Regions from separate parts of the Arthrobacter sp. Y3225209 genome, predicted to be linked through region 2. Evidence: predicted binding sites of a transcription regulator. Region 2 holds the regulator's gene; the other holds the start of a gene.
The links. The regulator LexA, encoded in region 2, represses DNA repair genes until DNA is damaged. The targets are predictions, from matches to a motif close to TCGAACANNTGTTCGA.
Positions count from the first base shown of each region.

Region 1: recA (recombinase RecA) is a predicted target of LexA. The motif match lies at 6,128-6,143, and genes of this name have one in related genera.

Region 1 covers NZ_JBNHFW010000041.1:1,791-9,469, reverse strand. Annotated here, with positions in the region: gene AC5RVB_RS15940 (FtsK/SpoIIIE family DNA translocase) at 1-2,279, shown strand, start outside; gene pgsA (CDP-diacylglycerol--glycerol-3-phosphate 3-phosphatidyltransferase) at 2,300-2,890, shown strand; gene AC5RVB_RS15930 (CinA family protein) at 2,896-3,372, shown strand; gene AC5RVB_RS15925 (helix-turn-helix domain-containing protein) at 3,531-3,956, shown strand; gene AC5RVB_RS15920 (MarR family winged helix-turn-helix transcriptional regulator) at 4,068-4,490, opposite strand; gene AC5RVB_RS15915 (hypothetical protein) at 4,903-5,790, shown strand; gene AC5RVB_RS15910 (DUF3046 domain-containing protein) at 5,859-6,083, shown strand; gene recA (recombinase RecA) at 6,319-7,371, shown strand; gene AC5RVB_RS15900 (regulatory protein RecX) at 7,456-7,679, shown strand, end outside.
Region 2 covers NZ_JBNHFW010000027.1:34,313-41,991, reverse strand. Annotated here, with positions in the region: gene dapF (diaminopimelate epimerase) at 1-520, shown strand, start outside; gene AC5RVB_RS13785 (class I SAM-dependent methyltransferase) at 517-1,134, opposite strand; gene hflX (GTPase HflX) at 1,318-2,901, shown strand; gene AC5RVB_RS13775 (ATP-dependent DNA helicase) at 2,894-4,945, shown strand; gene lexA (transcriptional repressor LexA) at 5,060-5,809, opposite strand; gene AC5RVB_RS13765 (LysM peptidoglycan-binding domain-containing protein) at 6,296-6,661, shown strand; gene AC5RVB_RS13760 (histidinol-phosphate transaminase) at 6,843-7,679, shown strand, end outside.

The DNA.
Region 1 (7,679 bases), on a different contig from region 2:
TCACCACCTGGCCGGTGGTGATCCTGCTGGCCTTCCTGGTGTTCGTGAGCATTCTGATTGTCACCGCCACCCCTTTCCGGCACATTCCGCTGCGCCTGCGCGCCCTCTACGAGCATCTGATGGGCCAGGACCTGGCACCGGATGATCCCGAGGCCCACGACCAGAGCTACCTGTACGGAAACTCCGCACCGGAGAAGGTCAAAAAGCCGCGCAGGAGCCGGCGGGAAAAGCAGGCCGAAGCTGCCGCCGCCGCTGCGGCTCAGGAAGGGTTTGCCGGAGATGAGGCCTTTGAACGGGCCCTGCTGCAGGATGAGGAAGACGAAGCGGCTGCAGCTGCCGCGGCCGCTCCTGCGGTCCCGCCGGGAGTGCGGCGGCCCACCCAGGCGGAACTGGCCACCCAGAAGATCCGCCGCAACCAGGGGCTTCCGGTGGACGGCAGCCCTGTCGCGGACTCAGCCGAGCCGCCCACCGAGGCGATCAGCATGGTCCCGGGCGCCACTGAAGTGCTGAACCTGGCCTCCGCCGGCGCCCCGGTTCCGCCGGTCCCGTCCAAGCCTGTGGCGCACACGCCCCCGGCCGCACCCATTCCGCAGCGCACCGAACAGCTGCAGCTCTCCGGCGACATCACCTACACCCTGCCGCCGTCGGACTTCCTGCCGCCGGGTCCGCCCGCCAAGGAACGCTCCGAAGCCAACGACGCCGTCGTCGCCGCCCTGACGCACACGCTGGAACAGTTCAACGTGGATGCCAAGGTCACCGGCTTCTCCCGCGGCCCCACGGTCACCCGGTACGAGATTGAACTCGGCGAGGGCACCAAGGTGGAACGGGTTACCGCCCTGTCCAAGAACATTGCCTACGCGGTGGCCAGCTCCGATGTGCGCATCCTTTCGCCCATTCCCGGAAAATCCGCCATCGGCATCGAGATTCCGAACGCGGACAAGGAAGTCGTGGCCCTGGGCGATGTGCTGCGTTCCAACTCCGCCCGCAAGACCGAGCACCCCATGGTGATGGGTGTGGGCAAGGATGTTGAGGGCGGGTTCGTTGTCGCGAACCTGGCCAAGATGCCCCACCTGCTGGTGGCCGGTGCCACCGGTGCCGGTAAATCCTCGTTTGTGAACTCCATGATCACCTCCATCCTGATGCGCTCCACCCCGGACGAGGTGCGCATGGTGATGGTGGACCCCAAGCGGGTGGAACTGACCGCCTACGAAGGCGTGCCGCACCTGATCACGCCCATCATCACCAACCCGAAGAAGGCCGCCGAGGCCCTGCAGTGGGTGGTCCGGGAAATGGACACCCGCTATGACGACCTGGCGAACTTCGGGTTCAAGCACATTGACGACTTCAACAAGGCCGTCCGTAACGGCAAGGTGGTGCCCCCGGCGGGCTCAAAGCGGGTCATCCGCGCCTACCCGTACCTGCTGGTGATCGTGGACGAGCTGGCGGACCTGATGATGGTTGCCCCGCGGGACGTGGAAGACTCCATTGTCCGCATCACCCAGCTTGCCCGCGCCGCCGGCATCCACCTGGTGCTGGCCACCCAGCGTCCCTCCGTGGACGTGGTGACCGGCCTGATCAAGGCCAACGTGCCTTCCCGGATGGCCTTCGCGACGTCCTCGGTCACCGACTCCCGCGTGGTCCTGGACCAGCCCGGCGCGGAGAAGCTGCTGGGCCAGGGCGACGCCCTGTTCCTGCCGATGGGTTCCAACAAGCCCATCCGCGTTCAGGGTGCCTGGGTCACCGAGTCCGAGATCCACCGCGTGGTGGAGCACGTCAAGAACCAGCTCCAGGCCGTCTACCGTGAAGACGTCACCGTCACCGCGCCGAAGAAGCAGATCGACGACGACATCGGAGACGACCTCGATGTTCTGCTGCAGGCCACGGAACTGGTGGTCACCACCCAGTTCGGCTCCACGTCCATGCTGCAGCGCAAGCTGCGCGTGGGCTTTGCCAAGGCCGGACGCCTGATGGACCTGCTGGAGTCCCGCGGCGTCGTTGGTCCCTCCGAAGGATCCAAGGCCCGCGACGTGCTGGTCAAACCCGACGATCTGGCAGCCACCCTGGCCGCGATCAGCGGCGGGGAAGCCCCGGCACCGGCCGGCGGCGCGGATACTGCCGCGCTGGCTGACAACGCCAACGTGAACCACGGGTTCGAGCCCGGCGGACCGGTTGACCTGGTGGCCGCGGATCTGGAGAGCCGCCCCCAGGCAACGGAATACCATGACGGCGACGACGACGCCGACGGCTCCGAAGACGCCTGGAGCCTCACCGGCCGGTGAATGTTCGCTACGCTGGAGGCGTGAGCAATTCTCCTACGGACAGAGTCCCCACCCTCAACATCGCCAACGCACTGACGGTGGTGCGGATCCTGATGGTTCCGCTCTTTATCTGGTTCCTGGCACTCGACGACGGCCAGGGGGGACTGTTCCGCTGGCTCGCCGTGGCGACATTCGCCGTTGCCATCTACACGGATAAGCTCGACGGCGATATTGCCCGCAGCCGCGGCCTGATCACCGACTTCGGCAAGATCGCCGACCCGATCGCGGACAAGCTGCTGATCGGCTCCGCCCTGGTGATGCTCTCGCTGCTGGGCGAACTCTGGTGGTGGGTCACCATTGTCATCCTGGTCCGGGAGCTCGGCATCACCCTGATGCGTTTTGTTGTCATCCGCTACGGCGTTATGGCTGCCTCCCGCGGCGGCAAGCTGAAGACCGTGGTGCAGACCTTCGCGATCTTCCTCTTCCTGCTGCCGCTCTCCACCTGGCTGGGTGGCTGGGCGTGGTGGATCGGCGCCGTCGTGATGGCTGCTGCGCTGGTGATCACCGTTGTCACCGGCATTGACTATGTACTCCAGGCTGTCCGGCTGCGCCGCGACGCCAGGCGGGCCTGACCGGTATGACGCCGGGAACCGCGGCTGCGGTCCTCGACGCGGCACGTGCCGCCGGGAGGACAGTGGCCACCGCGGAGTCCCTGACCGCCGGCATGCTTTGCGCTGAACTCGGAGCGGTACCGGGGGCTTCGGCGGTTTTGCAGGGCGGAGTGGTGGCGTACCAAAATGGCATCAAGCACTCCGTTCTCGGAGTTCCGGCCGGGCTCCTGGCCGAAGCCGGTTCCGTGGACGGACGGGTGGCCGAACATATGGCCTCCGGAGCGCGGCGCGTCCTGGGCGCCGATATCGGGGTCTCCACCACCGGAGCCGCGGGGCCCGAGGCCCATGACGGAAAACCGGTGGGCACGGTGTTCGTGGGTATCGCTACGGCCGGAGGCACCAGCGTCCGGGAGTTCCATTTCTCCGGGGACCGGGCAGCCATCCGGGCCGCAACCTGCCGGCAGGCGCTTCTGATGCTGGCCACCGAGCTGGAAGCGGACTAGCGTAGCGGACGGAGCGGGAAGCGTCCGGATATAAACGGGAACAAATCCGGCAGGGTGTCAGTTGTTAGTATCAGGAACCGCCAAGGTTCTTTTATTACGATCTTTGGACAGTCTGCGGTATCGCCGCAGCCGTACTCATAGGGAGCAGGACGATACACATGGTTAAGCAACCCGTGTCCGTGAACGGCGTGATCCGCTGGCGGGATGTAGGGTTGGCGGAAGACGCACACCGGGAGCCAAAGGAGCGCAAGATGGTAGTTCTTCGTCACGAGATTGGTGATGTTCTCCGCGACGTGCGCCAGCGCCAGGGCCGTACCCTGCGCGAGGTCTCACATAGCGCCCGCGTTTCCCTCGGCTACCTCAGCGAGGTTGAACGCGGACAAAAGGAAGCATCGTCAGAACTGCTGTCTTCCATCTGCACTGCCCTCGATGTGCCCCTGTCCCTGATGCTCCGTGAGGTCAGTGACCGGGTGGCCAACGCTGAAGGCGTGGCCATTCCAGATACCGTGCCATCGGAGTTTTCCCGGGAATTTGCACGTGAGTTCCCGGAAGACCTGGCCCGGGACCTGGCCCGCACACCCTAGGACCCACCCCACGACCTGCCGGTCGGGATGCCCCTGAACGGATCCGGACCGGAAGCGACTTGAAAACCCCCGCAGGCGCGGTGCCTGCGGGGGTTTGTTCTGTCCGCAGCTCTAACTGCCGGGCCCGGCTTCCCCCTCCCGGCCTTCCGCAGGCAGCGGGATGGCGGGGTCTCCGCCCGGCGGCAGCACCGAGGTGTTCAGCTTGTGCAGCAGCTTTGCCAGAGTGAGCAGATCCTCGGTTTCCCAGCCTGTCCAGGTGCTCCGGAAATGCGCCTTACGCGCCGCGGCCGTACCTTCCAGGCGGGCAGAGCCTGATTCGGTGAGGCTGATGGGCTGGGCCCTGCCATCGATCGGATCAGTATGTTTTTCAACGAGTCCCAGCGTCTGCAGCATCGACACCTGCCGGCTCAGTGACGGCTTTCCCACCCCTACGGCGGAGGATAGCTCCGTCAGGCGCATCGGACCCTGCTGGTGAAGCAGCACCATGAGGCCATAGGCGGACGGCTCCATATCCGGGTGGACTTCCCGGGCCATGCGGTGCGAACTGGCCCGGGCCCTGCGCCAGAGGACACTTAGTTCCTGCTCCAGGTCCTCAATGGCAGTATCTCCCTCAGGCCCGGTGCCCGGCCCGGCAGCCGGGAATATCCCGACGGGCCCTGCACTCGGAAAGCCTGCAGCCGGAAGGCTTGCGTCCGGAAGGCTTGCGCCCCGAAGGCCATCACCGGAAAGCGGACTCTGCGGATGCGTGCGGTGCTTCGGAGAACCGGCCGTGCCGGAAATCTCGGTCATCCCTCATTGTAGGTTCGCGCCGCGGCACCTGCCCCGGCCTGCGCCGTTTTTGTGTCCGTCAAGCGGCCGGAATCCGGTGCCGGCCCGGACCTGTGCAGAGGCGGCTTCGGTCGGTGGGGGCTTGACCGCTATCGGATCCGCTGGCAGAGTCCCCGGCATGATCGTCAATGGGTCCGTAGGGAGTGCTCCGTGGGGACTTGACCTTCTCGATGTGGCCGCACCACCGTGGGAAGAGGATCTGCTGGTCACCGCCCGGCCCAAGGGAGTCGTCGACGTGTGGTCACTGGTGCGCGGTACGCGGTGCACCACGTTCGAAACGATGTGGGGCTCCGGCGGCTGGCGGGGGGCACTAGTGCCCGGCGAGCACCCCGTGGTGGTGGCCGGCGCGTGGGAGCGCCACGGCATATGCGGGTATGACCTGACGGGACAGCGGCTGTGGCAGGACCCCAGCCGCACGAACGTAGAGGCGGTGACCGCCCTGGCCGGAGGCCGTGTAGTCGTCACTCACCTCCGCAGGGCCACCCGTGTGCTGGAGGCAGCGACCGGGGAGGAAGTGGGTACCCTGCGGGGAGCGTTGAGAGTAATTGCGCTGACTTCGGACCTCTCGCTTGAAGCGGGTGGCGGCTGGTGCCGTCTGCTGGATCGTTCGCTGGATCCGCTCGGGTCCCGGATCGCGACCGGACTGAACACGGTTTGGTGTGCAGCCAGCGACGGGGAGCACCTGGCGATCACCGAGATAGGGGGACCGTTACGCATCCTCGACTCCGACGGGCGAGAACGAGCGAGGATAGCTGAGCACTTCCGTCATGTCCTCCATGACCCGGTGACGAACTCCTGGATCGCGGTCCACGAGCCCTCCGATGGGAAGAACTCCCTGTTCCGGTTCAGCAATGAGGGGGAGCTTCTGGAGCGACGTCCCTGGGACCTCCGCATCCGCGGCACAGCGACGATGCGCGGAGGCAGGACGTTGATCCTGATCACGGATCAAGGCGGTCAGGTCGTGGACTGCGCAGACTGGAGCGTCCGAGGACTCCAGATGACGTGAGCCTGAACGCTGAGTAGCCCGTGGCGCACATGTACGCCTCCGTGCGCCGTGCGTGAGACGATTAATTGATGCGTATCAGTGACTTCTGGCGGCTTATGGATGACGAGTTCGGTTCGGCCTATTCACGGGTCCTTGCCGCTGACCTGGTCCTTGCCCCGCTGGGCGGCGTCACCGCTGCGCAGGCACTGGATAAAGGGATTGAACCGAAGGCGGTGTGGCTGGCGGTATGCGATATCCAGGATGTTCCGCAGGAACGCCGGCTGGGCCGGGATATAAAACCCAAGGCCACCTGAGGGCGCAGCCGGCGTATTCGAGCGGAACACGCCGGGAACCTTATTCGAATCTTTGTTCGGATAAAGATATGCTCCTACACAGGGGTCGGTCCGAGCCGATGCGGCCCGGAGATATCCACAAGACAATGAGCAACAAGGTCCGGTCAGCCGTTTTGTCAGTGCCGCCGGATAGGGTCGTTATTAGAAAAGGACGACCGGCCTACGGGCCGCTTACTACCACAACACGAGGTGAAGAATGGCTGCTCCAGCCGACCGCGCAAAAGCCCTAGAGGCAGCGCTGGCCCAGATTGACAAGCAGTACGGCAAGGGGTCGATCATGCGGCTGGGCGACGAAGTGCGCGCCCCCGCCGAGACCATCTCCACCAGCTCGGTCGCGTTGGACGTGGCGCTGGGCATCGGCGGGCTGCCGCGCGGCCGCGTCGTGGAGATCTATGGACCGGAATCCTCCGGTAAGACCACCCTGGCGCTCCACGTGGTGGCGAATGCACAGAAGAGCGGCGGCATCGCCGCGTTCATTGACGCCGAGCACGCCCTGGACCCCATCTACGCTGCCAAGCTCGGGGTGGACACGGACTCACTCCTGGTCTCCCAGCCGGACACCGGCGAGCAGGCCCTCGAAATCATGGACATGCTGATTGGCTCCGGTTCGGTTGACGTTGTTGTCATTGACTCCGTTGCCGCTCTGGTGCCCCGCGCCGAAATCGAAGGCGACATGGGCGACAGCCATGTCGGACTCCAGGCCCGCCTCATGAGCCAGGCGCTGCGTAAGATCGCCGGCCGCCTGAGCCACACCAACACCACGGCCATCTTCATCAACCAGCTGCGTGAAAAGATCGGTGTCTTCTTCGGTAGCCCGGAAACGACCACGGGCGGCAAGGCGCTGAAGTTCTACGCCTCGGTCCGCATCGATGTGCGGCGCATCGAGACCCTCAAGGAAGGCACCAACCCGGTTGGTAACCGGACCCGGGCAAAGATCGTCAAGAACAAGATGGCTCCGCCCTTCAAGCAGGCAGAGTTCGACATCATGTACGGGGTCGGCATTTCCCGCGAAGGCGGCCTCATCGACATGGGAGTGGAGCACGGCCTGGTCAAGAAGTCCGGCGCCTGGTTCACCTATGACGGTGACCAGCTGGGTCAGGGCAAGGAAAATTCGCGTAACTTCCTCAAGGACAATCCCGACCTTGCGGACGAGCTGGAGCGCCGGATCCGGGAAAAACTTGGCATCGGCGTTCCGGCCGCAGAAGCACCCGCCAACCCCAAGCTGAAGGCAGTGGGGAAGGACTCCTAAGGTTCGGGTGCCCTTCGGGCCGGTCCGTTGTAAAGACACGGTCTCCGGAGGGCACCGGCCTTGGCGCCCCCGGCAGAGACAGCTATGGATACCCCGCAGCAGAACAACCGGCAGCAGAAAACCCGGCAACAGAACACCCCCCAGCAGAGCCCGCCCCGGTCCGGGACCGGACAGGATGAGACGCTGGCGCAGCTGAGACAGCGCCTCGCTGACATCCAGGCCGCAACCGCGCAGGCCTCCGTAGACGACCCCGCAGGAGCTCCTGCCAACGAACGAAACCGGCCCGGCAGAACCGCGGGATGGCGGAA
Region 2 (7,679 bases):
CGGCGGCTACGCCGTGGACATGGGACCGTGGGAATTCATCTACCCGGACCACGCCGCTGCGAAGGCCATGGACGCCGTCGTAAACGCCGGGGGACTCGAGGTGCCCCGCCCGGGGCTGTCGGTGAATATGGGCAACCCGCACACCGTGGTTGCCCTCGCCGAACTCAGCGAACTTGCCGGCACCAACCTGACCGCGCCGCCGTCGGTACAGCCCGAACCGGAGCACGGCACCAACGTGGAATTCGTAGTCCCCGCGGAGCCGCTGGTTGAAGACGGCGTGGGCCTGGTGACCATGCGCGTACACGAACGCGGCGTGGGGGAGACCCTGTCCTGCGGCACCGGTGCCTGCGCGGCTGCCGTGGCCGTCCGTTTCTGGGCCGGCGCCCAGGCTCCGGACAGCTGGGCAGTAACCGTCCCGGGCGGCGTCGTCGGCGTCCGGTTCCTGGCCGGCCCGGAAGGCCGCGAACACGTGGAACTCAGCGGTCCGGCAGTGCTGGTGGCCCGGGGGATGCTGCTCTAGGCAGCGTCGGAGCGGTGCACCTTCAGGATCCTGAAGGTTTTTGCGGTGCTGTGCCGGGTTACGGCGAACCCGGCCGGCAGCGCTTCGGCCAGCCAGCGCTGCAGCGAATCCGACCCGAGGTTTTTCTGCACCACCAGCCAGGCAGTGCCGCCGGAAGCCAGCCGCGGCAGCCAGAGCATCAGCAGGGCATGCAGCTCTTCCTTGCCAATCCGGATGGGCGGGTTGGACCAGATGGTGTCGAAGCGGACGTCCGGGTCCACGTCCTGCGGCAGGGAAGTAAGGACGTTGTCGCAGCCCAGCGCCGCCGCATTGTCCCGTGTGAGGCCGAGGCTGCGTTCATTGACGTCCACCGCGTAGATCCGGGCCGCGGGGGAGCGCAGGGCCAGCGTCAGGGCTATGGGGCCCCAGCCGCAGCCAATATCCAGCAGGTTGCCCGTGGCCGGGGGCGCGGGGACTTCCTCCAGGAGGACGGCGGTGCCCTTGTCAATGCCGTCGGGACTGAAGATTCCGCCGGCGGTCTGCAGCACCCGTTCGGACCCGGCAAGGGTGACGCGCAGGGGCTTGCGGACCTCGGGTCCGGACGGAGTGGAAGAGAAATAGTGGTCTGAACCCATAACAGTCCAGATTAGTCGCTGTGCGGGTCCGCTGCGGAATTTCCGCGGCTCCGCAGCCGTTGTAAGGAACAGTGCAGAGGCTGGAAATCCATTGCGGTGCCGGCAGGTTTCTGCTGAGAATGGTGGCCCGGGAAATGTCCGTTATCTGGCCTACCATGTTAAGTACATCCTCATAAGGAGATTATGACCATCAACAACTCCCGTGCCCTGAATTCCGGGGACGGCTCCGCAGCAGGTTCCACGCCGGAACTGAGTCCCGCGGACATCCAGGGCGTCATCGACAGGATCCTCTCGAAGGAAAGTGCGGTTGAAACCAAAACCGCGTCCGGCAGCGACCAGCGCCGCGGACGCGCACTGGCACTCGCGGAATCCGGTGAAGAACACTCCGTCCACGACGGTGAACAGCAGGATCTGGAGGAACGCCGCGCACTGCGCCGCGTCGCCGGCCTTTCCACCGAACTCGAAGACGTTACTGAAGTCGAATACCGCCAGCTTCGGCTGGAACGGGTTGTCCTGGCCGGACTGTGGAGCGAAGGCACCGCTGCCGACGCCGAAAACTCCCTGAAGGAACTCGCAGCACTGGCAGAGACCGCCGGCTCCGAGGTCCTGGACGGGATCATCCAGCGGCGCCTGAAGCCGGACCCCGGCACTTTCCTCGGTTCCGGCAAGGCACAGGAACTCAAGGACATTGTGATGGCCACCGGTGCCGACACCGTGATTGTGGACAGCGAGCTGGCCCCGTCACAGCGCCGCGGCCTGGAAGACATAGTCAAGGTCAAGGTCATTGACCGTACCGCCCTGATCCTGGACATCTTTGCCCAGCACGCCAAGTCGCGTGAGGGCAAGGCGCAGGTGGAACTGGCACAGCTGGAATACCTGCTTCCCCGCCTGCGCGGCTGGGGCGAGTCCATGTCCCGCCAGGCCGGCGGCCAAGTGGGCAGCGCAAGCGCCGGCATGGGCTCGCGCGGACCCGGTGAAACCAAGATCGAACTGGATCGGCGGAAGATCCGCACCCGCATGGCCAAGCTCCGCCGCGAAATCGCCGGCATGAAGCCGGCCCGGGAAACCAAGCGGGCCAACCGGCAGCGCAACGCCGTCCCCTCCGTGGCCATTGCCGGCTACACCAACGCAGGCAAGTCCTCCCTGCTCAACCGGCTGACCGACGCCGGGGTCCTGGTGGAGAACGCCCTGTTCGCCACCCTGGACCCCACCATCCGCAAGGCCCAGACCGAAGACGGTATCGGCTACACACTGGCGGACACCGTCGGTTTTGTCCGGTCCCTTCCCACCCAGCTGGTAGAGGCTTTCCGCTCCACCTTGGAGGAAGTGGCAGACGCCGATCTGATCCTGCACGTGGTGGACGCATCGCACCCGGACCCTGAAGGACAGATAGCCGCGGTCCGCACGGTGCTGGCCGAGGTGGATGCCCGCAAGGTGCCGGAGATCATCGTCCTGAACAAGGCCGACGCCGCCGATCCGTACGTGCTGGAACGGCTGCGCCAGCGCGAGAGCCGCCACGTGGTGGTTTCCGCACGCACCGGGGAAGGGATCCCGGAGCTGCTGCAGGCTATTTCCGAAGGAATTCCCCGCCCCGGAGTGGACCTGGAACTGCTGGTGCCCTACGAGCGCGGCGACGTCGTCTCCCGTCTGCACCAGCAGGATGCGGAGATTCTTTCCATGGAGCACGGGGAAACGGGGACCCGGCTGCACGTTATGGTTCGTGAGGGCCTGGCTGCCGAACTGGAGCCGTTTGTCGCCCATGCGTAAAAAGGGCGACACTCAGGGGCCGGAACAGGTCCTGGATCTGCTGGACACCGCAGTCTCGGCCATGGGCGGCCAAAACCGCCCGGGCCAGCATGAGATGGCCCGTCAGGTGGCTGAGGCCATCGAGACGGGCGATCACCTGCTGGTCCAGGCCGGAACCGGCACCGGCAAATCCCTCGCCTACCTCATTCCGCTGATTGCGCACGCGCTTGAAAGCGATAAGCCGGCGCTGGTTTCCACCGCCACGCTGGCCCTGCAGTCCCAGATTGTGGGACGGGACCTCCCGCGACTGCTGAAGACCCTCGAGCCCAAGCTGCCCCGTGAGGTGGACGTAGCGCTGCTCAAGGGCCGCAGCAACTATGTCTGCGTTCATAAGACCGGCGGCGGTTTCCCGGACGAGGACGACGACGCCGGCACGCTCTTTATGCTCGGTGAGGACCAGGCCGTGCCGCACCCTGCGCCTGCTTCCGGACCGACGTCGGCCCTGGGCCGCGATGTTGTCCGGTTGCGGGAGTGGGCCCAGGAAACAGAGACCGGGGACCGGGACGAGCTGCTTCCCGGTGTCAGCGACCGCGCCTGGCGGCAGGTTTCAGTGACTTCCATGGAATGCCTGGGCGCGCAGAAATGCCCGGTGGCTGAAGAGTGCTTTAGCGAACGGGCGCGGGCCAAGGCGGCAGTAGCTGATCTGGTGATCACCAACCACGCCATGCTTGCCATTGCCGCCTTCGAAGGCCTGGCCGTGCTGCCCGACTACGACGTAGTGGTCATTGACGAAGCGCACGAACTCCAGGACCGCGTCACGGGAGCCGTCACCGGACAGCTCTCCGGCACCATCATCGCCGCAGCGGTAGCGGCCGCCCGCAAACACACCTCCGCGAGCCTTGAGCCTCTTGCTGCGGCCGGGCGTGCCTTCGACCAGGTCTTTGCGCCGGTACCCTCGGGCCTGCTGGCCGCCGGCCTGTCCGAGGACCAGGAAATGGTGCTCGGCCATGTCCGAGAATCCACCCGGACGGCGCTGTCGGATTCCAAACCCGAAGGCCCGGATGCAGTGGACGGCGGGCGGCAGATGGCCCGCTCACGGCTGCTGGCTGTGCAGGAAATGTGCGAACGCATCCTCGATGCCGGCAATTCCGGCGAGGTCGTCTGGGCATCGCGGACGAGCACTTTTGCGCCCGGCGCCGGCTACACCGCGCCCGAAGAGGATTCGCCGCCCGTCATCAACGTGGCCCCGTTGTCCGTGGCAGGCCGGCTGCGGGAGGGACTCTTCGACGGGCATACCGTGGTCCTGACCTCGGCGACCCTTGCCATCGGCGCCGAGTTCGGCCCCGTGGCCGGCGCGCTGGGACTCCTGGGTGCCGGTGCCCCGAAATGGACGGGCACCGACGTCGGCAGCCCTTTCGACTACCCCCGCCAGGGTGTGCTGTACGTGGCGAAGGACCTGCCCAAACCGGGACGTGGAACCTCGCCGGAACAGCTCGACGAGATTGAGGCCCTGATCAAGGCCTCCGGAGGCGGTGCGCTGGGACTGTTCTCCTCCCGCCGGGCGGCCGAGGAAGCCGCCGAGGCGCTGCGTTCCCGCGTGGATTTCCCCATCCTGTGCCAGGGTGAATCCACCATGTCCGCCCTGGTCAAACAGTTTGCGGAGGATGACGAGACCTGTCTGTTCGGCACCATGTCCCTCTGGCAGGGTGTTGACGTTCCGGGAGCCTCCTGCCGGCTGGTGATTATGGACCGGATCCCGTTCCCGCGCCCGGATGATCCGCTGATGACCGCCCGCACCCGTGCCGTGGCCAAGGCGGGCGGCAACGGCTTTATGAGCGTTTCCGCCACCCACGCCGCCGTGCGGCTGGCACAGGGCGCCGGCCGGCTGATCCGGGCTTCCGGCGACAAAGGCGTGGTTGCGGTGCTTGATTCCCGCCTGGCCACCGCCCGGTACGGCAGCTTCCTGCGGGCAGCCCTGCCGCCCTTCTGGGCCACGACCGACCGGGCCGTGGTCCTGCAGGCACTGCAGCGGCTCGCCGGGCAGCCAGCGGACGCGGGAAGATGACCCGGCTGGACCAGTCGATATGCGCGCGGATAAACACGTGCCGTTAAACAGCAGTGCCCCGGCCGGTAGCCGGGGCACTGCTGTTTAGTCCCTGTGGGTATTTCGGTCTGGAGCCTAGAGGGAACGCATAACCGATACGACTTTGCCCATGATGGTCGCTTCGTCGCCCAGAATCGGTTCGTAGCGCGTGTTCTGCGGCAGCAGCCAGGTGTGCCCGTTGCGCTGGCGGAACGTCTTGACCGTGGCCTCGTCCTCCAGCAGGGCCGCGACGATGTCACCGTTCTCGGCGGTGGGCTGGCGCCGCACCACCACCCAGTCGCCGTCGCAAATGGCCGCATCGACCATGGAGTCACCGGCAACCCGGAGCATAAACAGGTCACCGTGACCCACGAGTTGGCGGGGCAGGGGAACCACTTCTTCAACCTGCTGGTCGGCAAGGATGGGCCCGCCTGCGGCGATCCGTCCCACCAGGGGCACCATGGCCGTGTCGATTGCCGTGGTGAGGTCTGCCACCGCGCCGCCTGAGCCGGCCACGCCGGTAGCGGACCCGTCCTGCGCGGAGCTTTGACGTGTGACGGCATTGCCGGAACCGGAGGTGCCTGCGGACTCAGCGCCGGGGGCCTCGCCGTTACGGGAGGAACCGGCATCGCGCAGCAGCAGCGGAACCAGGATCTCCATGGCCCGGGGGCGCTTGGGGTCGCGGCGGATGTAACCGAGTTTCTCCAGCTGGCTCAGCTGGTGGGTGACGCTGGAAAGGCTCGCCAGACCGACAATGTCGCCTATCTCGCGCATGGACGGCGGGTAGCCGTTGGTGCTAACCGAACGCTGGATGGTTTCCAGGATCTTGGTCTGGCGCGCAGTCAGGCCCTTGGAGCGGCCTGCCGGCGCGGCAGGGGGAGGGGTGCTGCCATTGGAAACAGTCCTGCGGGCCACGTCGGCTTCCCTTCACGGACGGCCCGCGGTTGCGGGCCGGTTGGTTCTGGCGGTTCTGGCGGTTTGAATCTGGCGGTCTGGTTCTGTCCGGGCGGTGCTGCAGCCCGGTCTTTGTCCGGTCCCGGCCGTTTTGTCAGAGGCGGATGGTTAGTTGGTTCCAGCCGCTTCCGATGGGTTCAACGCTAGGGGAGCGCAGCACGTTTATCAAACATATATTCGAGCGAGTCTCGACATTGTTCGTAGATAAGTGCTAGAAATGTTCGAGTACAACTTAGAACATACGTTCGAGTCCGGGCTGCCGACACCTCGGTGGCTCCACCAGATGTTCGAATGCAGTTTCGAGCCGCAGTGTTTCCTCCCGTGCTTATTGCGGGCGGACGGCGGCAGCTCTGCGCTTCGGACCGGAAAGGTATTGACATGTCAGTACACGTACTTCCCGCTGTTCCTTCTGCAGCCGCACCCGCTTTATCCCAGGCACCTCTGCGCCTCACCCGCCGGGGCCGGCTTCTCCTGGTTGGAGCACCGCTGATGCTGACCTCGGCCGCCCTGCTGGTCTTCATTGGATTCTTCACCGCACCCGCCATGGCCTCGGGCAACTCCCCGGAGCAGACCCGCACTATCCAGGTGAGCGTTTCGAACGGGGAATCCCTGTGGTCTCTCGCCACGGAATTCGCCCCTGACCGGGATCCCCGCACCGTAGTTGCCGACATCGTGGAACTGAACAACCTGGATGATGCCACTGTGCCGGCCGGCCGCCAGCTCTACATCCCGGTGACGCGCTGACCTTCGGGAACCGGGCTCCTGCGTGCTGCATGCGGGAGCCGTCCCCTGCCTCAGGCTCGCGGACTGGTCTTTATCCGGGGACCGGTCTCCGCCTAGGGAGCGTTCTTCATGGAGGGACTTAGAAGTGCAGGCAGGCGGCCCGGATTCCGGAACTGTCCCCGCAGCGCCTTAAGCTGTACTGGTGAGTGAACAGCTGGAAAACCTGAACCGACTTCCCCTGCGCGATGACCTCAGAGGCCTGACGCCCTATGGGGCCCCGCAGCTGGATGTGCCGATCCTGCTGAACGTCAACGAAAACACCCATGGACTGCCCGAGCACGTGCGCCGGGCCATCGTTGCCGAAGTGGAGTCCGCCGTCGGCGGGCTGAACCGCTACCCGGACCGAGAATTCACGCAGTTGAGGGAAAACCTGGCACGGTACCTCGGCCACGGGCTGGTGCCGGAGAACATCTGGGCAGGCAACGGTTCCAATGAGGTTCTCCAGCAGATCCTGCAGGCTTTCGGCGGTCCCGGCCGGACGGCCATGAGCTTCCCGCCCACCTACTCCATGTACCCGTTGCTTGCCAGCGGTACCGGCACCGCCTACGTCACCGGCACCCGGGAAGCGGATTTCTCCCTGACCCCGGAATCGGCCGCCGCGCAGATTCGTGCCCAGGCACCGAACATCATCATTTTGTGCACGCCGAATAATCCCACGGGAACGGCCCTTGGCCTGGACGTCATCGAAGCTGCCTACGAAGCGGGCGAAGCGTCCAACGCCATCGTGGTGGTTGATGAGGCCTACGCGGAGTTCTCCCACGCCGATACCCCCAGCGCCCTGCAGCTGCTGCCGGGACGGGAACGCCTGATCATTTCCCGCACCATGTCCAAGGCCTTTGCCCTGGCCGGGGCTCGGATCGGATACCTGGCTGCAGCACCCCAGATTGCGGATGCCCTGCGCCTGGTCCGGCTGCCCTACCACCTCTCGGCCATCACCCAGGCCACGGCCAACGCCGCGCTGACCCATGCCGATGCCCTC